3 regions of the Xanthomonas sp. WHRI 1810A genome follow, and region 3 is predicted to be linked to each of the others. Evidence: predicted binding sites of a transcription regulator. Region 3 holds the regulator's gene; each other region holds the start of a gene.
What was found. Region 3 encodes FliA, which starts transcription of late flagellar genes. Its sites were predicted from a motif close to TAAAGTTTNNCNNNCNNNGGCCGATAA; they were not measured.

Region 1: ABQX22_RS03995 (methyl-accepting chemotaxis protein) is a predicted target of FliA. The motif match lies at 1,935-1,961, and genes of this name have one in related genera.
Region 2: ABQX22_RS06540 (methyl-accepting chemotaxis protein) is a predicted target of FliA. The motif match lies at 3,427-3,453, and genes of this name have one in related genera.

Annotation. Positions count from the first base shown of each region.
Region 1 is NZ_JBEGED010000002.1:153,940-161,214, forward strand. It holds gene ABQX22_RS03985 (ABC-F family ATPase) at 1-1,208, opposite strand, end outside; gene ABQX22_RS03990 (hypothetical protein) at 1,621-1,866, shown strand; gene ABQX22_RS03995 (methyl-accepting chemotaxis protein) at 2,016-3,656, shown strand; gene ABQX22_RS04000 (NUDIX hydrolase) at 3,856-4,227, opposite strand; gene ABQX22_RS04005 (YoaK family protein) at 4,367-5,071, opposite strand; gene ABQX22_RS04010 (hypothetical protein) at 5,168-5,500, opposite strand; gene ABQX22_RS04015 (transporter substrate-binding domain-containing protein) at 5,858-6,706, shown strand; gene ABQX22_RS04020 (amino acid ABC transporter permease) at 6,771-7,275, shown strand, end outside.
Region 2 is NZ_JBEGED010000003.1:102,131-109,405, reverse strand. It holds gene ABQX22_RS06555 (DUF2059 domain-containing protein) at 1-137, opposite strand, end outside; gene ABQX22_RS06550 (2OG-Fe(II) oxygenase) at 341-970, shown strand; gene ABQX22_RS06545 (DUF4399 domain-containing protein) at 1,205-1,657, shown strand; gene ABQX22_RS06540 (methyl-accepting chemotaxis protein) at 1,736-3,361, opposite strand; gene ABQX22_RS06535 (hypothetical protein) at 3,708-3,941, shown strand; gene ABQX22_RS06530 (cell division protein ZapA) at 3,959-4,240, shown strand; gene ABQX22_RS06525 (threonine aldolase family protein) at 4,350-5,390, opposite strand; gene ABQX22_RS06520 (TraX family protein) at 5,505-6,263, shown strand; gene alaC (alanine transaminase) at 6,472-7,275, shown strand, end outside.
Region 3 is NZ_JBEGED010000005.1:135,008-142,282, forward strand. It holds gene ABQX22_RS09920 (chemotaxis protein CheA) at 1-1,973, opposite strand, end outside; gene ABQX22_RS09925 (protein phosphatase CheZ) at 2,098-2,865, opposite strand; gene cheY (chemotaxis response regulator CheY) at 2,906-3,292, opposite strand; gene fliA (RNA polymerase sigma factor FliA) at 3,444-4,184, opposite strand; gene fleN (flagellar synthesis regulator FleN) at 4,181-5,014, opposite strand; gene flhF (flagellar biosynthesis protein FlhF) at 5,133-6,488, opposite strand; gene flhA (flagellar biosynthesis protein FlhA) at 6,500-7,275, opposite strand, start outside.

The sequences.
Region 1 (7,275 bases), on a different contig from region 3:
TCGAACAGGTTGGATTCGTCTTCGAAATCCGAAGCGTGATCCTGCGCGTAGTAGCCAAGCTCCGCGGCGTCGGTCCACTTGACGGTACCGGCGTCCGGCGTCAGTTCGTTGACCAGGGTGCGCAGCAGCGTGGTCTTGCCGATGCCGTTCGGGCCGATGATCGCGACGCGCTCGCCGGCTTCAACCTGGAAGCTGAAGTCCTTGAACAGGGTCTTGCCGTCGAAACCTTTGGCCATGCGATCAACGATGACCGCCTGACGGTGCAGCTTCTTGGTCTGCTCGAAACGGATGAACGGGCTCACCCGGCTGGATGGCTTGACCTCGGCCAGCTGGATCTTGTCGATCGCCTTGGCGCGGGACGTGGCCTGCTTGGCTTTCGAAGCGTTGGCCGAGAAGCGGCTGACGAACGACTGCAGTTCGGAAATCTGGGCTTTCTTCTTGGCGTTGTCCGACAGCAACTGCTCGCGGGACTGGGTCGCCACGGTCATGTATTCGTCGTAGTTGCCCGGGAACAGACGCAGTTCGCCGTAATCCAGGTCAGCCATGTGCGTGCAGACGCTGTTCAGGAAGTGACGGTCGTGGGAGATGATGATCATCAGGCTCGAACGCTGGGTCAGGATGTTTTCCAGCCAGCGGATGGTGTTGATGTCCAGGTGGTTGGTCGGTTCGTCGAGCAACAGCACTTCAGGATCGGAGAACAGCGCCTGGGCCAGCAGAACACGCAGTTTCCAGCCCGGCGACACTTCGCTCATCGGGCCATTGTGCTGCTCGATGCCAATCCCCAGGCCCAGCAACAGCTCGCCGGCGCGGGACTCGGCGGTGTAGCCGTCCATCTCGGCGAACTCGGTTTCCAGCTCCGCGACAGCCATGCCGTCGGCTTCGGTCATTTCCGGCAGCGAGTAGATGCGGTCGCGCTCGGCCTTGACCTTCCACAGCTCTTCATGGCCCATGATGACGGTGTCGATGACGGTGAAATCTTCGTACGCGAACTGGTCCTGGCGCAACTTACCCAGACGCACGTTCGGCTCCAGCATCACCTGCCCACCCGAAGGCTCCAGGTCGCCGCCAAGGATCTTCATAAAAGTAGACTTGCCGCAACCGTTGGCACCGATCAGGCCGTAACGGTTGCCGCCGCCGAACTTGACCGAAACGTTCTCGAACAGCGGCTTGGCGCCAAATTGCATGGTGATGTTAGCGGTGGAGATCAATTACCTTACCTTTCAACAGCTTGAGGGTGGATGCCTTGAGTCGCAGCCATAAATGTCGGGCCAGGACCTGTAACCACCACGCGTTTTCGATGGACCCGACAGGCAAAAAATAAGCTGCAGCGTCGACCCGCGAGGGGAGCTGCAGCTTATTGGTATTGGGGGAGTGTGCCGGACAGTGGCGGCATTATTGCACAGCTTGCCTTTCAGATACATGACGTCAGGAAGGAACCGCCGATTCCTGTCAACAAGGTTTGTTATGGGTTTTACGATTCTCGCCATAACCGCAACACCCAACCGGGCAGATAAGAGGCGCTGCCCTGCAAACTAAGAGGCTGCCGGTCGTCGGTTATTTGTAATGAGTGAAACTGATCTTAGCCTAACCAGTACCTTCTATTGACTTGGAATCCCGACCATGGAGTCTGATGAGGACATTCGTTTTCATACCCACGAGCTGCTCTTAAGGCTGGATGCTGCAACAATCGAATTGATGAAGCTGGTGGGCCTGGGCTTGATAGCCTCTCCGCTCTGGAATGAGGCGGTCGTCAAGCAACGCACCGCGTTCAAGGCTCTGCACGAGGCATTGGAGGATATTCCTGCTACGCAAACAGGCGACGTGCCTCATCTGGCGATAGTCCCCTTACCGGATGCTGATCGGTAGGCGGACTGTCGCTTTGAATGAACTAATCAGCTTTTCAGGCTTAAGCATTATCCTGCTTCGGCACCCTCTAAAGTTTGCAAAACCCCCGCCGACATGGTTTTCAGGAACAACTTTCCTGACTCTCTCTGACCTACTCATGAGTAACCCCTATGTCTTGGCTGACACGTCTTAAGCTGAAGTCAAAACTGCTGATCGCCTTTGGTTTATGCGCGTTAATCACTGTTGTGGTGGCCGTGTTAGGGCAGTCGGGCATCGCCAAAATGTATGGCCAGTTGCAAGCTACGGTGACCAACAACCTGGTGTCGATCCAGAAAACCGATGCCATCAAGGTGGGTGCCGTCGCCACCAACCGTGACTTCTTCAAAGCCATTGTGCTGACGGTTGCTAACGCCAGCGCTGACGATATCAATGCCGTCATCCAGTCCTATCGCGATAATCAATCCGAGGTTCAGACGGCGTTCAAGATCTACCGCGCCACTCCGCTGGAAGCAGACGAACGAGCAGCGGGTGACGACTTCGAACGTGACTGGCCAGCCTATATTTCTGCCATTGATGCGGGTCTGGCAGCGCTTAAAAGCGGTGATGTTGTCCAGGCCAGACTGATCGCCACAAGCACTGTTACACCGGTTTACGCCAAGCTGATGGCTGAAATCAATATCATGATCGCGTCCAATACGCGGCAGGCCGTCGACGTCATGGCTGTTGGCGATAGCACGAACAAGCAAGTGACCTGGATCCTGATCGCAGGCTGTCTGATTGCCATGGTGTTCGCCGTTGCGCTTGGCATGATCGTCACTGGCATGATCACCCGCCCCATTTTCCTGTCGGTCGAAGGCGCGGGCCGCGTCGCCAAAGGCGATCTGACCCAGCCCATCCTTGTGCGTGGTACCGATGAAACAGGACAACTGTTGCAGTCGTTGTCCGATATGCAGAGCAACCTCAAAGGCACCGTGCAGCAAATTGCTGACGCCTCTGACCAACTGGCTTCCGCCGCCGAAGAATTAACCGCAGTGACAGAGGACAGCACACGCGGACTGGTTCGGCAAAACGACGAAATCCAACAAGCGGCCACAGCGGTCAACGAGATGACGGCTGCCGTGGAAGAGGTGGCTCGCAACGCCGCGAGCACTTCTCAAATATCCGGCCAGACTGCTGAAGACGCCTTGAAAGGCCAAAAACAAGTCCAGCAGGCTGTGACGGCTATCGACACAGTGACAGAAGAAATCACTGAATCCACACAGCGGGTAGAAACACTGGCCGCGCAGATCCACGACATTACCAAGGTGCTGGACGTGATCCGCGGGATTGCGGAGCAGACCAACCTGCTGGCGCTCAACGCTGCGATTGAAGCGGCACGTGCCGGGGAGCAAGGGCGTGGTTTTGCGGTGGTGGCCGACGAAGTACGTGCGTTGGCGCACCGAACGCAAACCTCCACCGGCGAGATCGAGGCCATGATCAGCCGGGTTCGTAGCGGGGCCGACGATGCAGTGCAGGCCATGGGCAAAAGCCAGACGCTTGTGCGTAATACTCAGTTGCTGGCCACTGAAGCTGGCCAGGCACTTGAGCGGATCAGTCTGGGCGTCAGTCAGATCAACGAGCAAAACCTGGTGATAGCCAGCGCGGCAGAGGAGCAGGCTCAGGTGGCGCGTGAGGTCGATCGCAATCTGGTGAACATTCAGGATCTTTCCACTCAAACCGCGGCTGGCGCTAACCAGACCAGTGCATCCAGTCAGGAGCTGTCACGCCTGGCAGTGTCGTTTAATACCTTGGTGGCGCAATTCCGGCTATAGGGGATGACGACCGGCGCCTCGCTGTTCAAGCAGGCGCCGTTGAATCCATTCGATGCGCAACGCCAAGTGACGGCTGAAGACCGCTTTGCCAAATCGCAGGCAAGAAAAAGCCCGCGATGGGGGAAAGCGGGCTTTTAAGTGTTTCTTGGAGGAGCCAGTGAACGATAACGGAGCCAATGTGAAAGTTGTGTGAATTCGGTTACACAATCGCCGTATTCAGAAAAGCTTTCACGATGGACTTGGCGGCAGGGTTCACATTGGGGCTGTTACCCAGTTGTTTGGCGGTAAACCAGCGGCAGTCGGCGATTTCGTTTTTCGGCGTCGGGCTGGCGATTGGGTTCACCGAAACCTCGAACACATGGTGCAGCACGTTGTTGCCTTCGTACTGGCTGACGTAGGCCAGGTCGCTGAAGATCAGACCGGTCTCTTCCCGCAGTTCGCGTTCGGCCGCCTGGGAGGGGGTTTCGTCGCGCTCGACCTTGCCCCCTGGCAGGTTCCATTTGGATTTGGGCTTACGCACGTAGAGGATCTGATCCTCCCGCCGGCAAATGATGGTCGCTCGTTGTTTCATACATCCCCCTGCTTGACGCGATGCTTCTGTCACAAAAAAGTCATATAACTGTAAAGAAGCATTATCGGTGCCAAAGTTCCGTGTCTCGGCTTCTAAAGCATAGATCGGCCGGAATGAACGCGACTGAAGGCTCGGCCGATCAGCGGGGCATGTAGCCCAATTGCCAACGGCGGGGGATTTTCAGGGTTGCAAGGCCGATCACAAACGCCAGCCCGGCACTGAAATACAACGCGCTCAAACCCATGTGCTGTTCCAGCAAAGCGCCCACCACCGCGCCAATGAACATGCCGGTCCACGGCACCAGTTGCACTCGCCAGCCGCTGGGCCGTTCGCCTACCAGCCAGCGACCCAGCCCACGCCCAAACCTAGACAGCGCGCCGGTCACATAAGTCAGTCCGATGGGCAATCCGTTCACCTGTTCAACCACGGCGTTGAGCATGCCCATGGCCAGAATGCCCGCCAGCAATGCTTGCGTTTGCCAGGCAACAGGCAGGGCTGCGGACAGGCACAGCAAAGCGCCCAGCACTGACAACAGGATCACGGCACGTCGCCCGCTGAACCGAGAGACCACGATGCCCAAGGCATTGCCAGCGATAAAGGCGAGGACCAGCGCCACCAGCCTGCCGATCAGCGGTAGGTCGCCATCGCTGATGGCCACCGCCAGTCGTGTCGTGTTACCGCTCATGAAGGAAACAAAGTCCCCCGTGGCCATGAAGCCGATGGCGTCGGTCATGCCCGCCAGTACGGACAGGCTGGCCACCAGGCTCAGCCCGACACGACCGCGCCATACACGGGCGCGGATCAGACGTGGGTTATTGGAGCGAAAGACCGGGGTGGGCAGCATCTGGACAATCCTGCGGAGGAGTGATCTCGGGTGGCCTTGTAATAGCACACATGCACCGGGTCACCGATTCAACCTTCGCAGGGAGGGTGCAGACGATTACTCGCTGCCGGAGGCGCCGGGCTTCGGTTTGGGGGCGCTGCCGGAATGTTTGGGTTTAGGCGTCTGGGTGCTGCCGGTGCCGCTGCCGCTGCCCTGTTTCTTCTGGGCCTGGTCATTGGCCGTCTTGCCGGGAGGGTCGCCGGCCTTGGGCATGTGATCGTAACCGGCGGCGTCCCCCCCGTTCCCGCCCGCCGGCGTGGTGGGGTTAACGCCTGGCGGCATGGCTGAAGCCACCACGTCGGCGCCGCCCTCAGCCGTGGCGGCCTGCGCCGAACAGGCCGCGATCGAGAGAAGGCTGGTCAGTAGCCAGCGCGAGACCCTGATATTCATTTCATTCACTCCGTTGTTCGAATTGTCTCCACTTAGGCAGCGAAAGGGCGCCCAGGGTGCGGGCCTCGGCGACGAGCGGACAACCCGTCGCGTGACTGCAGCAGGGCGCACGTTTGTGGTTCATCGACGCACAGAACTGGGGCCATTGCCCCGTCGCGTATCGAACGGTAGCGCTCAGTCCCCTCGTCTCTCCCTCGCCGCCAAATCGTGATCGGGCTCACGCCATTGATCTCGCAAGACTTTCTCAATGCTGTTGCCTGGAGTGGGTTCTGTGGCACACTTTCTGCACTTCATTCCGTTGTTACACACTAGCTTCCGCTATAGCGGAAAACCTACATCTTCGGCGGAGTTCTTCTCATGCAACGCGGACCTTCCTTTTTGAAAGCTTGTGCGTTCGTCCTGGCGGCCACCGCCGCAGTGGCAAGCACGGCGCAAGCGGCAGACAGCAAACTCGACAGCGTGCTGCAGCGCGGGCATCTGGTGGTCGGCACCGGGAGCACCAATGCCCCGTGGCACTTCCAGGGCGCGGACGGCAAGTTGCAGGGGTTTGATATCGACATCGCCCGCATCGTTGCCAAGGGCCTGTTCAATGACCCGAGCAAGGTCGAGTTCGTGGTGCAGTCTTCCGATGCGCGGATTCCCAACCTGCTGACCGACAAGGTCGACATGAGCTGTCAATTCATCACCGTTACCGCCAGCCGCGCGCAACAGGTGGCCTTCACCCTGCCGTACTACCGCGAAGGCGTGGCGCTGTTGCTGCCGACCAACAGCAAGCACAAGGAAATCGACGACCTGAAGGGCGCAGGCGACGGCGTTACCGTGGCCGTGCTGCAAAACGTGTACGCCGAAGAACTGGTGCATCAGGCGCTGCCCAAGGCCAAGGTCGACCAGTACGACAGCGTTGACCTGATGTATCAGGCCATCAACTCCGGACGCGCCGATGCCGCCGCCACCGATCAGTCGTCGGTCAAGTACCTGATGGTGCAGAACCCCGGCCGCTACCGCTCGCCCGCATTCGCCTGGAGCCCGCAAACCTACGCCTGCGCCGTCAAGCGAGGCGATCAGGACTGGCTGAACTTCGTCAACACCGCGCTGCATGAAGCCATGACCGGCGTCGAGTTCCCGACGTATGCCGAGTCGTTCAAGAAGTGGTTTGGCGTCGATCTGCCGTCACCGGAAATCGGCTTCCCGGTTGAGTACAAATAAAGCGAACCCGAACTGACGGGGCAGGGAAGGCCCTCGTGCCTTCCCGTCCCAGGTACTGCTGACCATGAATTATCAGTTGAATTTTGCAGCGGTCTGGCGGGACTTCCCCAGTCTGCTGTCGGGCCTGGGACTGGGCCTTGAGCTGGCGCTGATCTCGATTGCCATTGGCTGCGTGATCGGGCTGATGATGGCCTTCGCCATGCTCTCGACGTTTCGTGCGTTGCGGATCATCGCCTCGGTGTACGTCACCGTCGTGCGCAATACGCCGATCCTGGTCTTGATCCTGCTGATCTACTTTGCCCTGCCGAGCCTGGGCATTCGCATGGACAAAATCGCCTCGTTCATCGTCACGCTGTCGCTGTATGCCGGCGCGTATCTGACCGAAGTGTTCCGCGCAGGCTTGCTCAGCATCCACAAAGGCCAGCGCGAAGCGGGACTGGCCATCGGCCTGAGTGAATGGCAGGTGCGGGCCTACATCGTGGTCCCGGTGATGCTGCGCAACGTGTTGCCGGCGTTGTCGAACAACTTCATTTCGCTGTTCAAGGACACCTCGCTGGCCGCTGCCATCG
Region 2 (7,275 bases), on a different contig from region 3:
AACTGGGCGGCTTTAAGGGCGTCGTTAAAATGCGCGCGTTGTTCTGGCCAGCCCGCAACCTTGTACAACTGGTCATGGCTATCTGCCCACGCGGGCAGGGTGCAGAACATCAGCAGCAAGAAAAACAAACGGCGCATAGAGACTCCTGTCGACAGGCCGCTATTCTCAGTGGCACGGCGGGGATTTGTCGAGTTAACAGTTGCCCAGACCCCATGAAAACCCATGTGTTCGACGTTCCTTCGTCGAAAACGCCGTGGCCGATTCCTGACCGTGACTTATTTCATCCAGGCACCGTGCGCCACCCTGTCGCATTGACCGGCGTATGGATACTATGCCGCCCATGCACATACCCCCGGATCACCCGCTGCTGTTGCGAATTGTCGATGACGTGGCCGAACGCGGCTGGTCGCGGCAAAACATCTTCCTGCCCGAACCCCTGACCCGGAAACTGGCGCTCGAATGCCGCCAGCGCGCCGCTGAAGGTGAGCTTGCGCCGGCGTCGGTGGGGCGGGGCGTGTTGCAAGAGGTGCGCGAGGGCATTCGCGGCGATCGCATCCAGTGGCTGGAACCGGGGCAGGCCGAACCTTGCGATCAGTATCTGGGCATCATGGACAGCCTGCGCCAAGCGCTCAATCGTGGGCTCTTCCTGGGGCTGGAAGACTACGAAAGCCATTTTGCGTTGTACCCGCCCGGCGCGTTTTACCGCAAGCATGTCGATCGTTTTCGGGACGACGATAAACGCATGCTGTCGGCGGTGCTGTATTTGAACGACGCTTGGCAGCCCGAGCATGGCGGGCATCTGCGGATGTACCTTGAGGGCGGCGTGGAGCACGAGGTTGAGCCTGTCGCCGGCTGTCTGGTGGTGTTCCTTTCCGGTGACATTCCCCACGAAGTACTCCCCTCGACTCGTGACCGATTGTCGTTGACCGGGTGGTTTCGGCGACGGAGCAGTGAGCCGTTCGAGCTGTGATCACCCAGGCGCCGCGTCTGTAGGAGCCAACTTGTTGGCGAAACGATGTATCGGCTGATACGGCGCTTTGCGAACAAGTTCGCTCCTACAGGGACCAGGGGTGTTGGCCGACGTTGGCATCAGGGCGACGAACAAGCTGTCATCCCCCAAACATGAAACCTTTTTCAGAAACACGTCTGCAGGACCGGCTAAGGTGAAGGTGCCCCCACGCACACAACCCCACCTGGAGAACCCATGAAAACCTTACTCGCAAGACCTGCCATTGCCGGCCTGCTACTTGGTTCCGCTTTGCTCGGCGCTGCGTTCACGACTCAGGCAGCCGACGTGCCGCTCACGGCGTCTCCTGCGGGTGCAGAGGTCTACATCATCTCGCCCAAGGATGGCGCGACCCTCAACGGCACCTTCAAAGTGCAATTCGGCCTCAAGGGCATGGGCATAGCGCCAGCCGGTGTCGACATGCCGGACACCGGTCATCACCACCTGCTGATTGACGTGAAAGACCAGCCGTCCATGGATGCGCCGCTGCCGACCACGGACAACATCCGCCACTTCGGCAAAGGCCAGACCGAAACGGAACTGACCCTCGCGCCGGGGCGCCACACGCTGCAGTTGCTGGTTGGCGACAAGAACCACATACCGCTGAACCCGCCGGTGGAATCACAGAAGATCACCGTGACCGTGAAGTAACACCGCCCCCCGGTCCATCGCGGCACCGGACTCAAACGCAAAGAGGCCGCACAAGGCGGCCTCCTGTTGCTTCAGATCTTACAAGCGGAAGCGCGCCACCATACCGGTCAAATCTACCGCCAGGCGCGACAGTTCGTTGCTCGCGGCGGTTGTCTGATTGGCGCCGGTCGCCGATTGCGCGGACAGGTCACGGATGTTCACCAGGTTGCGATCCACTTCCCGAGCGACCTGAGCCTGCTCTTCGGCAGCACTGGCGATCACCAGGTTGCGCTCGTTGATTTCCACCACTGCCACGTTAATGGTGTCCAGCGCCAGGCCAGCGCCTTTGGCGATGTTCAGCGTCGACTCGGCGCGCTCAGTGCTGCTGCGCATTGAGTTGACGGCCTGTTCGGTGCCGCCCTGAATGCTGCCGATCATGCGTTCGATTTCGCTGGTCGACTGCTGAGTGCGATGGGCCAGGGCCCGGACCTCATCAGCCACCACCGCAAAACCACGACCCGCTTCACCGGCACGCGCCGCTTCAATGGCCGCGTTGAGCGCCAGCAGGTTGGTCTGGTCGGCCAGGCCGCGAATCACGTCCAGCACCTTGCCGATGTCACGGGACTCGTCAGCCAGATTGCCGATCAGGGTCGCGGTGCTCTGCACATCGCCCGTCATGCGTTCGATGGCACTGACGGTTTCTTGCACCAGGTCACGGCCATCGCTGGCGGACGAGGTGGCGTTTTTCGACGCTTCGGAGGTGCTGACCGCGTTGCGCGCAACTTCTTCCACGGCGCTGGTCATTTCGTTGACAGCCGTGGCCGCCTGCTCGATCTCGTTGTTCTGTTGCGACAGACCGCGCGCGCTTTCGTCGGTTACGGCGTTCAGCTCTTCGGCGGCCGACGCCAGTTGGGTCGCGGAGCCGGAAATACGTTGCAGGGTGTCACGCAGTTTGGACTGCATCTTGAGCATCGCGCCCAGCAGGCGGCCGGCTTCATCGGTGCCGTCGACCTTGATGGTGTGCGTCAGATCGCCTTCGGCAATACCCTCGGCGGCGTCGAGCGCGGCGGAGATAGGCCGGGTGATGCTGTTGGTCAGCAACCAGGCAAACAGCATGGTCAGGATGGTCGCGATGATTAGCAATGACACCACCATGGTGAAGGCGCTGGAGTAATCATCGGCTGCGGCTTTATTCGCGTCGTTCATCTGTTGAGTGTTGAGCTCCACCAGTTTGGCCAGCACGGTGTTCATCTGTTCCGAGTTGTTCTGCAGGCCAACGTTGAGCAAGGCCGCCAGTTCATCAAGCTTGTTGGCCTGGCTCAGGGACTTCATCTGGCTTTCGAGCTGGCGGTATTCGCCCAGCAGCACGACGTACTGGTCGTATGCCGCCTTCTCGGTCGCTCCGTCGATCAGCTTGACATAAATGGTCTGCGCGTCGTCGATCTGCTTGTTGCGCATGGCCAGCAGGTCCACCGTTTTCTGTACGGTGCTTTCTTCACGATTGAGCAGCAGGCGATACGACAACACACGCAAGCGGATGCTGGCCTCGGTCATCTTGTCCAGGCTTTTAATGCTGGGCACAGTGTTGTGGGCGATGCGATCGGTGGCGTCGTTGATTTTGCTCATTTGCATGAGCGCGAAGACGCCGAGGACCAGCATCAGCAAGCCGATGATGGAAAACCCGAGAAACGCGCGAGGCGCGATGTTGATATTACGAAGCGACATGTAAGTACCTGAAGGACGCACATATTCTGTGCGGCAGAGCAATTGAAGTTCGAGAATTACCCTCCCTATCGGACATGCCGCGAAACTCTTGAGCCCCCTTTCGGGTGTATCGACCACGTGTGCGCTTTTGTCACGGGTCCGTTTGGGTGATGCTCGACCGCCTGTCTGACGAACAGCAGGAACAAGCTGCGAAAAAGACAGTCAACAGGGCCCTTATGCGTTTTCGTGACTAAAGGATGAAGTGGCGTTGAATGGCCGCAGCCTTGGGACTACCCCGATGGTCATGGCGTGTGCAGCGTCTTTTCTTTATCGTACGCGCCCGTTGAAATTTGCTTGAGAATTCAAAATGTTGGAAGCATCCCTTAGCCAGTTGGAACAGCTTGTCGGTGACCTGGTACAGCAGAACCAGGTCCTGCAAAACACAAACGCACAACTCGCCACCGAGTTGGCAAAAGCCAAGGATGACAACGACACCCTGCAGTTGAATCTGATGGAGCAGGAAGAGAAGCACGGCGCCACGGCCAGCAGGATTCAGGCGCTGGTTGACCGCGCGGCCAGTGCCAGCGCCGTCAGCGCATGATCATCAATGAAGAAGGGGTGAACGTCGTTTCCATTCTGGGCAACGACTACTCGATCAAGGCCCCGGAAGGGCAGGAAAGGGCGCTGGCTGATGCCGTGGTCATGCTCAAGACTGCCCTGGCTGAAACCAAACGCAATTACCCGACCCTGATAGGCGACCGGCTGCTGGTACTGGCGGCGCTGAATCTGTGTTCCAGGCAGGTCGAGTTGAAACAGCAGCACACCGCCGAACTGGAGCGCTGCCAGCAGCAGGTGAGCGCGACGGTTGATGTGATTTCCAGGGTGATTGGCGAGGCGTAAATGATCTTTGTTGGAGCGAGGCTTGCCCGCGAATCGGTCCATCCGTCGACATTGATGTCGTCTGACTCAACGCCTTCGCGGGCAAGCCTCGCTCCAACAGGACTCTCCATCAACCTCCCATCACCAACCGAATATCCGCTGCCAACTCCCGCACGCGGGCCTCTTCGGTGTCCCACGAGCACATGAATCGCGCGCCGCCGTTACCAATGAAGGTGTAGAAGCGCCAGCCCCTGGCGGTCAGCGCGGCGATGGCGGCTTCCGACAGTTGCAGGAACACGCCGTTGGCCTGCACCGGAAACATCAATTCCACGCCGGGAATGTCCTTGACCAATTCAGCCAGCAATTGCGCGCAGCTGTTGGCGTGCCGAGCATGTTTGAGCCACGCATCGTTTTCCAACAGGCCGACCCATGGCGCGGACAGGAAGCGCATCTTCGACGCCAGTTGCCCCGCCTGTTTGCAGCGATAGTCGAAGTCTTCGGCCAGTTTGTGGTTGAAGAACAGAATCGCTTCGCCGACTGCCATGCCGTTCTTGGTCCCGCCAAAGCACAACACGTCGATGCAGGATTTCCAGGTCAGCTCAGCAGGTGAGCAGTCCAGGTACGCGCAGGCATTGGCGAAGCGCGCGCCGTCCATGTGCAGGTTCAGGCCCAGCTCCTTGCAGGTCGCGCTGATCGCCTTGAGTTCTTCGGGCTGGTACACGCTGCCCACTTCGGTCGCTTGAGTGAGGGTGACGACGCGGGGCTTGGGGTAGTGAATGTCCTGACGCTTGAGTGCGACCTCACGAATCGATTCCGGCGTCAGCTTGCCGTTCTCGCTGCGGGCGGTCAGCAGTTTGGAGCCGTTGGAGAAGAATTCCGGCGCGCCGCATTCGTCGGTTTCGACGTGGGCGGTTTCAGAACAGATGACGCTGTGATAACTCTGGCACAGCGAGGACAACGCCAGCGAGTTGGCCGCTGTGCCGTTGAAGGCGAAAAATACTTCGCAGTCGGTTTCGAACAATTGACGGAATTGATCGGCCGCGCGGGCGGTCCATTGGTCGTCGCCGTAGGCGCGTTGGTGACCGTGGTTGGCTTGCTCCATCGCCGCCCAGGCTTCCGGGCAGATGCCCGAATAGTTATCGCTGGCAAACTGCTGGCTTTGGTCTGTCATGGCCGGTTCCCTGTAAACGAATAGGGTGCGACTTTAACCAACAACGGGGGTGTCGGTCATGCCCTGTTATCGAGCGCATTCAATGCAACCCCTCAGACCGGGTAACGGAGCGACATGACTCACTCTCAATTCCCGAACGCGGGCGTGCGTGACAAGGCGCTGGATCTGCTCAAGTGGCTGGCGATGGTGAGCATGGTCATGGACCACCTGCGCTACGTGGGCTGGCACGCGGACTGGCTGTACGTGCCGGGGCGGCTGGCGTTTCCGTGGTTTTGCCTGGCCATCGCCATGAACGTAGCACGCAGTACGCCGACCCTCCCGACAATGACGCCGCCTCGTTCCGTCCAGTGGAAATACCTGGCCTGGTTGTTGGTGTTTTCCTGCATTGCCGAGTTGCCTTATCGGCTGTACATGGCTGAAGAGGCCTACACGCTGAATGTCCTGCCGACCCTCGCGCTGGGGTTGCTGGTGGCGCAGGGCTGCGCCAGCCGGGCGATGGGGGTGCGGCTATTGGGGGGCGCCGCGTTGGTCGTGGCCCTGGTGTTCAGCGATCACCTGATGTTCAGCGCTTTCGGCGTCTTGCTGCCGCTGGCGTGCCTGCTGGTGCTGCGTCGCCCACTCTGGCTGGCGATCGTGCCCGGCGTGGTGTGTCTGTTCAGCAATGCGTGGCGGCAGATTCTTGAGGGTACGCAGTGGGGCGATCCGGTCTCGGTGGGGGCGCTGATTGCCTGCCTGCTGGGGCCAGCGTTGGGCATTGCGCTGTTGCGGGGGCAGCCGCCGTTTGCGGTATTGCCGATGCGGCGCTGGGCGTATGCGATCTATCCGCTGCATTTTTTGGTGTTGTTGGGAGTGCGCGAACTGCTGGCGTTGTAGGCGCGCCCTTGCCCGCGATTGCGGTGTGGCAGCCAACGATGCGGCGTCTGGATAAACGCATCGCGGGCAAGCGCGCCCCTACAGGTGTGGTTGCCGCTGAAAATCGATATGGACAAACCGCCATCACGCCCCTTATCTTCCGCCCCAGGCCACCGCAGTGGCCAGCGTCGCTCGGACGGTTCCGGGCGCTTACGTTTCAGAGGTTCACATGGCAGATCCTGTCTCGCCGCGCCGTTTCGCGCGCATCGATCGACTCCCCCCTTACGTCTTCAACATCACCGCCGAGCTGAAAATGGCCGCGCGTCGTCGTGGGGAAGACATCATCGACCTGAGCATGGGCAACCCCGACGGGCCAACCCCACCGCACATCGTCGAAAAACTGATCACCGTCGCCCAACGTGAGGACACGCACGGCTACTCGACTTCGCGTGGCATCCCGCGTCTGCGTCGGGCGATTTCCAGCTGGTACAAGAAACGCTACGAGATCGATATCGATCCTGAAACCGAAGCCATCGTCACCATCGGCTCCAAAGAGGGCCTGGCGCACTTGATGCTGGCCACTTTGGATCAGGGCGACACGGTGCTGGTGCCGAACCCCAGTTACCCGATTCACATCTACGGCGCGGTGATCGCGGGTGCCCAGGTGCGTTCGGTGCCGCTGATCCCGGGTGTGGATTTCTTCGCCGAACTGGAAAAAGCCATTCGCGGCTCGATCCCGAAGCCGAAGATGATGATCCTGGGCTTCCCGTCCAACCCCACTGCGCAATGTGTGGAACTGGATTTCTTTGAACGGGTGGTGGCGCTGGCCAAACAGTACGACGTGCTGGTGGTGCACGACCTGGCCTACGCCGACATCGTCTACGACGGCTGGAAAGCGCCGTCCATCATGCAGGTGCCCGGCGCCAAGGACATCGCGGTGGAATTCTTCACGCTGTCCAAGAGCTACAACATGGCCGGCTGGCGGATCGGCTTCATGGTCGGCAACCCGGAACTGGTCAACGCCCTGGCGCGG
Region 3 (7,275 bases):
GCTTTGTCGCGCACGATGACCACTTCCTGACCGTCGACGACGTTGGTTCTCGACAGGTCCAGGTGGAAGATCTCGTTGACGTTGACCAGCGGGAAGGCGAACGCCTGGTTGCCCAGCATCACCATCAGCGTCGGCATGATCGCCAGGGTCAACGGCACCTTGATCACGATCTTCGAGCCCTGGCCCTTGGTCGAGTAGATGTTGATCGAGCCATTGAGCTGGGAAATCTTGGTTTTCACCACGTCCATGCCCACGCCACGGCCCGACACGTCGGAAATCTCGGTCTTGGTCGAGAAGCCCGGCGCGAAAATCAGGTTGTAGCAGTCGCTGTCGCTCAGGCGGTCGGCGGCGTCCTTGTCCATCACCCCACGCTTGACCGCGATCGCTCGCAGCACAGCCGGGTCCATGCCCTTGCCGTCATCGGAAATCGACAGCAGGATGTGGTCGCCTTCCTGTTCGGCCGAGAGAATGACGCGCCCGCCCCGGGGCTTGCCCGATGCCTCGCGCTCTTCCGGCGACTCGATGCCGTGGTCGACCGCGTTGCGCACCAAGTGGACCAGCGGATCGGCCAGTGCCTCGACCAGGTTCTTGTCCAGGTCGGTTTCTTCACCCACCAGTTCCAGAGCGATTTCTTTCTTCAACTGACGCGCCAGATCGCGGACCAGTCGCGGGAAGCGGCCGAAGACTTTCTTGATCGGCTGCATCCGCGTCTTCATCACCGCGGTCTGCAAGTCAGCGGTGACCACGTCCAGATTGGACACGGCCTTGGACATGGCTTCGTCTGCGCTGTTGGCACCCAGGCGCACCAGGCGGTTACGCACCAGCACCAGTTCGCCGACCATGTTCATGATTTCGTCCAGCCGCGCGGTGTCAACCCGCACAGTGGTTTCGGCTTCGGACTTCTCGGCCGCAGGCGCAGCGGCTTTGGCAGGCGCAGCCGCCTTGGCCGCAGGGGGTGCAGCAGGCGCCGGCGATTTTGCAGGCTCGGCTTTTTTGGCCGGTGCCGAGACCGCAGCCGGGGCGCTGGCAATGGCGTCAGGCTCGAACTTGCCCTTGCCGTGCAGTTGGTCCAGCAGGTCTTCGAATTCGTTGTCGCTGATTTCGTCCGACGGTTTGCCACCGCTGGCGGCAGGTGCAGGTGGGGCTACCGGGGCGTCAGCAACTGGCAAGTCGGTGACGGTAGAATCGACCGAGAAGCTGCCTTTGCCGTGCAACTGGTCCAGCAGCGATTCAAATTCGTCGTCGGTGATTTCATCGGACGAGGTGCTGACCGCCGGGGCTGGCGGCGCAGGGGTTGCCACCGCATCCACGGCGAACTGGCCCTTGCCGTGCAGTTGATCCAGCAGCGATTCAAATTCGGCGTCGGTGATGTCGTCGCTGGCTTTGGCAGCCGGTGCGGCAGCGGGCGGCGCAGGGGCAACCGGCGCGGCGATCGGCGCGGATACTTTGCCGCCGGCGGCCTGGGCCTTGACGGCGTTGAGCGAATCCAGCAATTGCTCGAATTCGTCATCGGTGATGTCGTCCGACGGGTCGGCGACAGGCTCGGCAGCTACGGGAGCGGCGACGGCCACTTCGTCCGCAGCAGCAGGCTCGGCCAGACGCGCCAGCGCAGCCAGTAACTCCGGCGTTGCCGGGGTGACTTCGGTGCGTTCACGGACTTCGCCGAACATGGCGTTGACCGCGTCCAGGGCTTCAAGCACCACGTCCATGAGCTCGGAATCGACCCGGCGCTCACCTTTGCGCAGGATGTCGAAGACGTTTTCGGCGATGTGGCAGCATTCAACCAGCTCATTGAGCTGGAGGAAGCCGGCGCCCCCTTTTACAGTGTGAAAACCGCGAAAAATTGCATTGAGCAAGTCAGCGTCATCCGGGCGGCTTTCCAGCTCGACCAGTTGCTCGGACAGTTGCTCCAGAATCTCGCCGGCCTCAACCAGAAAATCCTGAAGGATTTCTTCATCGGCGCCGAAGCTCATTGGGGGGGTGCTCCTAAAATTTAACCGTCAACCGATCCAGGTCGTGGGCTAAGCCGTCAGTGGGGGTGATCCGGGGGCGGTCAAACATCACGCCGCCGGCTCACCACCGCTGTTGACTCAGAACCTAGAAACCCAGGCTGGATAGCAGATCGTCTACATCATCCTGACCGGATACGACGTCTTCACGTTTATCGGCATGAATCTGCGGACCTTCACCCTTGGAGTGAAGTTTTTCCTGTTCTTTTTGCTGACGGAAGACTTCCTGGTCGTGTTCGATGCCCGCGAAGCGGTCGACCTGGCTGGCCATGAGTACCAGCTTGAGCAGGTTGCTCTCGACTTCGGTCACCAACTGCGTCACGCGCTTGATCACCTGACCGGTGAGGTCCTGGTAATCCTGGGCCAGCAGAATGTTGTTCAGGTGGCCCGCCACTTCGTGGGTCTCCTGCTCGCTGCGGGTCAGGAACGTGTCGACACGGCGGGCCAGGTCGCGAAACTCTTCGGCACTGATCTCGCGCCGCATGAAGCGGCCCCAGTCGGCGCTCAAGGCCTGGGCGTCGGTGGTGAGCCCGTTCATCAACGGGGTGCTTTGCTCCACCAGATCCATGGTCCGATTGGCTGCGTTCTCGGTCAGCCGGACCACGTACGACAAGCGCTCTGTCGCGTCGGTGATCTGAGAGACCTCTTCGGCCTGGGGCATGCTCGGGTCGATCTGGAAGTTGACGATGGCGCTGTGCAGCTCACGCGTCAGCTTGCCGACTTCCTGATACAGGCCGCGATCCCGGGTCTGGTTCAGCTCATGGATCAGTTGCACGGCGTCGCCGAACTTGCCTTTTTCAAGGCTTTCGACCAGCTGCTGTGCGTGTTTCTTCAGGGTTGACTCAAAGTCACCCATTGTCGAATCTTTGGAATCCATAGCGCCCTCGCAGCGAACATCAGCTATTGACGCGCTCGAATATCTTCTCGATTTTTTCTTTCAGTACTTGCGCTGTGAAAGGCTTGACGACGTACCCGTTGACACCGGCCTGTGCGGCTTCGATGATCTGCTCACGCTTGGCTTCAGCGGTGACCATCAACACCGGCAGACTGCGCAGGCGCTCGTCGGCACGCACCTGACGCAGCAGGTCGATGCCGGACATGCCCGGCATGTTCCAGTCGGTCACCAGAAAATCAAACGAGCCGCTTTGCAACATCGGCAAGGCGGTGATGCCGTCATCTGCTTCGGCCGTGTTGGTGAACCCAAGGTCACGCAACAGGTTTTTTATGATCCGCCGCATCGTTGAGAAGTCATCAACGATGAGGATTTTCATGTTCTTGTCCAATTCGACCTCCAAGCAGTCTTTAACGCGTCCAGCACCTGGACGCGCGTTCAATCAATACCGGCACAGCTCGCTGACCGGGCTGCACGAAACCACGACGGGCTTGGCAAATAAATGCGGCAGAACACGACACGCAACGTGCGTTGCGGGTCTGTCAACGTGCTCGCCATTCTCCCAGACGCCCTCGCAAACGCGCGGCGCACTGGCTGTGCAACTGGCTGACCCGTGATTCGCTGACACCCAGGACCTCACCGATTTCCTTGAGGTTCAGCTCTTCGTCGTAGTACAGCGCCAACACCAGGCGTTCACGCTCTGGCAGATTGGCGATGGCCTCGGCCAACGCGCTCTGGAAACGCTCGTCTTCCAGATCCCGCGACGGCTCGAGCGACTGGCTTGCGCCGTCCTCGTGCAGCCCTTCATGTTCGCCGTCCTGTAACAGGTCGTCGAAACTGAACAGCCGGCTGCCCAAGGTATCGTTCAAAATCCCGTAGTAATCGTCGAGACTCAATTGGAGTTCGGCCGCAACTTCGTGATCTTTAGCGTCACGCCCGGTTTTCGCTTCGATTGAACGAATCGCGTCGCTGACCATGCGCGTGTTGCGGTGCACCGAGCGAGGCGCCCAGTCACCCTTGCGCACTTCATCGAGCATCGCGCCACGGATACGAATCCCGGCGTAGGTTTCAAAGCTGGCGCCTTTGGTGGAGTCGTACTTGGTCGACACTTCGAGCAGCCCGATCATGCCGGCCTGGATCAAGTCTTCGACCTGCACGCTGGCTGGCAGACGCGCCAGCAAGTGATAGGCAATCCGCTTGACCAAGGGCGCATAGCGCTCGATCAGCTCATACTGGGAATCACGGGACGATTTGCTGTACATGCGATACCCACTTGCTGTCATGACACTGGCCCTGCGCTGGTCTGATGCACCAGGCGTTCGACGAAAAATTCGAGATGCCCACGCGGATTGGCCGGCAGCGGCCAGGTGTCCACTTTCTGCGCGATGGCCTTGAACGCCAGCGAGCACTTGGAACGGGGAAACGCTTCGTACACCGCGCGTTGTTTCTGCACGGCCTTGCGCACGCATTCGTCGTACGGCACCGCGCCTACGTACTGCAGGGCGACGTCGAGGAAGCGGTCGGTGACCTTGGTCAGCTTGGCGAACAGGTTGCGACCTTCCTGCGGGCTCTGTGCCATGTTGGCCAGGACCCGGAAACGGTTCATGCCGTAGTCGCGGTTGAGCAACTTGATCAGGGCGTAGGCGTCCGTGATCGAGGTCGGCTCGTCGCACACCACCAGCAGCACTTCCTGGGCGGCGCGCACGAAACTCACCACCGACTCGCCGATCCCGGCAGCGGTGTCGATCACCAGCACGTCCAGGTTGTCGCCGATGTCGCTGAACGCCTGAATCAGCCCTGCGTGTTGCGCCGGGGTCAGGTGGACCATGCTCTGGGTGCCGGACGCCGCCGGCACGATGCGGATACCGCCCGGGCCCTGCAGCAGGACGTCGCGCAGCTCGCATCGACCTTCAACGACGTCGGCAAGGGTGCGTTTTGGCGTAAGCCCCAGCAGCACGTCGACGTTGGCCAGACCCAGATCGGCGTCCAGCAACATGACGCGGCGTCCAAGCTCGGCCAGCGCCAGTGAAAGGTTCACCGACACGTTCGTCTTGCCTACGCCACCTTTGCCACCGGTCACTGCAATAACCTGTACGGGATGCATGCTGCCCATGTTAATTGTTTACCTTGTCTTGCTTAGACCTAAGCCACATGTCGGGCTGCACGTTCGTGGTACGAACAATGCCTGGCAGACCAGCGAAGTGGGTGCATTCCAGTGTCATATTCTTCACCTAACCCACGCGCTTGCCAGGGCTGTGATAAAGATCCGCAAACATATCCGCCATCGCTTCCTCGCTTGGCTCCTCCTGCATCTGCACGCTGACCGCTCGACTCACCAACTGGTGCCGACGCGGCAAATGCAGATCATCCGGGATCCGCGGTCCATCGGTTAGATAGGCCACAGGCAATTCATGACTGATCGCCAAACTCAACACCTCTCCGAGACTGGCTGTTTCATCCAGTTTGGTCAGGATGCACCCGGCCAGACCGCAACGTTTGTAGCTGTGATAAGCCGCCGAGAGCACTTGCTTCTGGCTGGTGGTTGCCAGTACCAGGTAGTTGCGCGACTTGATGCCGCGCCCCGCAAGGCTTTCGAGTTGCAAACGCAGGGCTGGATCGCTGGCCTGCAGGCCTGCGGTATCGATCAGCACCACGCGCTTGCGCAGTAAAGGTTCCAGCGCCTGAGCCAGGGATTGCCCCGGATCGACGTGGGTGACGGGCACATTCAGGATCCGGCCCAGGGTTTTCAATTGCTCCTGGGCGCCGATCCGGAAACTGTCCATGCTCACCAGCGCGATGTTCTGTGCGCCGTATTTCAATACGTACCGGGCCGCCAGCTTGGCCAGCGTGGTGGTTTTGCCCATGCCGGCAGGGCCGACCATGGCGATCACACCGCCCTCTTCCAGTGGCTCTTCGTCCGGCGTCGCGATCATCCGCGCCAGGTTCGCCAGCAGCATGCGCCAGGCGTGCTGTTGGTCATCGGTGTTGGGCACCATCGCCAGCAGGTCGCGGGACAACGGGCCCGACAGGCCGACGCGTTGCAGACGACGCCACAGGTTGGCCTGGGCCGGGCGACTGCCTTGCAGCTGGTTCCAGGCTAGAGAGCCGAGTTGCACTTCGAGCAACTCGCGCAGGCCATTCAATTCGGAGCGCATCGACTCAAAGGCACGCTGCCCGCCCGCGGGTTCTGCGTACGCTGCACGCTCTGCACGGTCCGCCGCGACAGCCGCGTGGACCGAGGGACGGAACGGTTCATCCAGCGTCGGCTCGATGTGTTTTTCGTCGTCGCTCAACGGCAGGCCGGCGAACAGCTGGCGGTTGGTCGACGAGGTATCCAGTTCGCCACGGGTGCCGAGTTCGGCCTGGGCCGAGACGATGCGCGACTGGGTCTTGCGCAGCTCGTCTTCGAGTTCGATGTTCGGGACACGCGGCGCCAGCGCCGACAGTTTGTAATCGAGCGCGGCAGTCAGTTCCACGCCACCGGCAATCCGCCGGTTCCCGATGATGGCCGCTTCGGCGCCCAATTCATCACGAACCAGTTTCATGGCTTGTCGCATATCGGCGGCGAAAAAACGCTTAACTTGCATGACTCACTACCTCAGCCGTTCGGCCCGACAGTCGCTACGATGGTGACTTGCTTGTTGTCAGGAATTTCCTGATACGCCAATACATGCATGTTCGGTACAGCCAGGCGTCCAAAGCGGGACAACATGGCGCGAACCGGGCCTGCAACCAACAAAATAACCGGCTGGCCCTGCATCTCCTGGCGCTGCGCTGCGTCGATCAACGAACGCTGCAGCTTTTCCGCCATGCTCGGTTCCAGCAAAACGCCTTCTTCCTGACCCTGACCGGCCTTCTGCAGACTATTGAGCAATATCTGTTCCAACCTTGGCTCCAGCGTGATAACTGGCAGCTCCGGCTCAATGCCCACAATGCTTTGCACGATTGCTCGGGACAAACCGACCCGTACGGCCGCCACCAGCGCGGCGGTATCTTGACTCCGCGCAGCGTTGTTGGCGATGGCTTCGGCGATGCTGCGGATGTCGCGCACCGGCACCTGCTCGGCCAGCAACGCCTGCAACACCTTGAGCAGCGCCGACAGCGACAGAATGCCCGGAACCAGCTCTTCAGCCAGCTTGGGCGAGCCCTTGGCCAGCAATTGCATCAACTGCTGCACTTCTTCATGCCCGATCAATTCATGGGAGTGCTTGTACAAGATCTGGTTCAAGTGAGTGGCAACCACCGTGCTGGCATCTACCACGGTATAGCCGAGGGATTGCGCTTGCGCTCGCTGGCTGATTTCGATCCACACCGCTTCCAGGCCGAACGCCGGGTCTTTGGCGTTGATGCCATTGAGGCTGCCGAACACTTGGC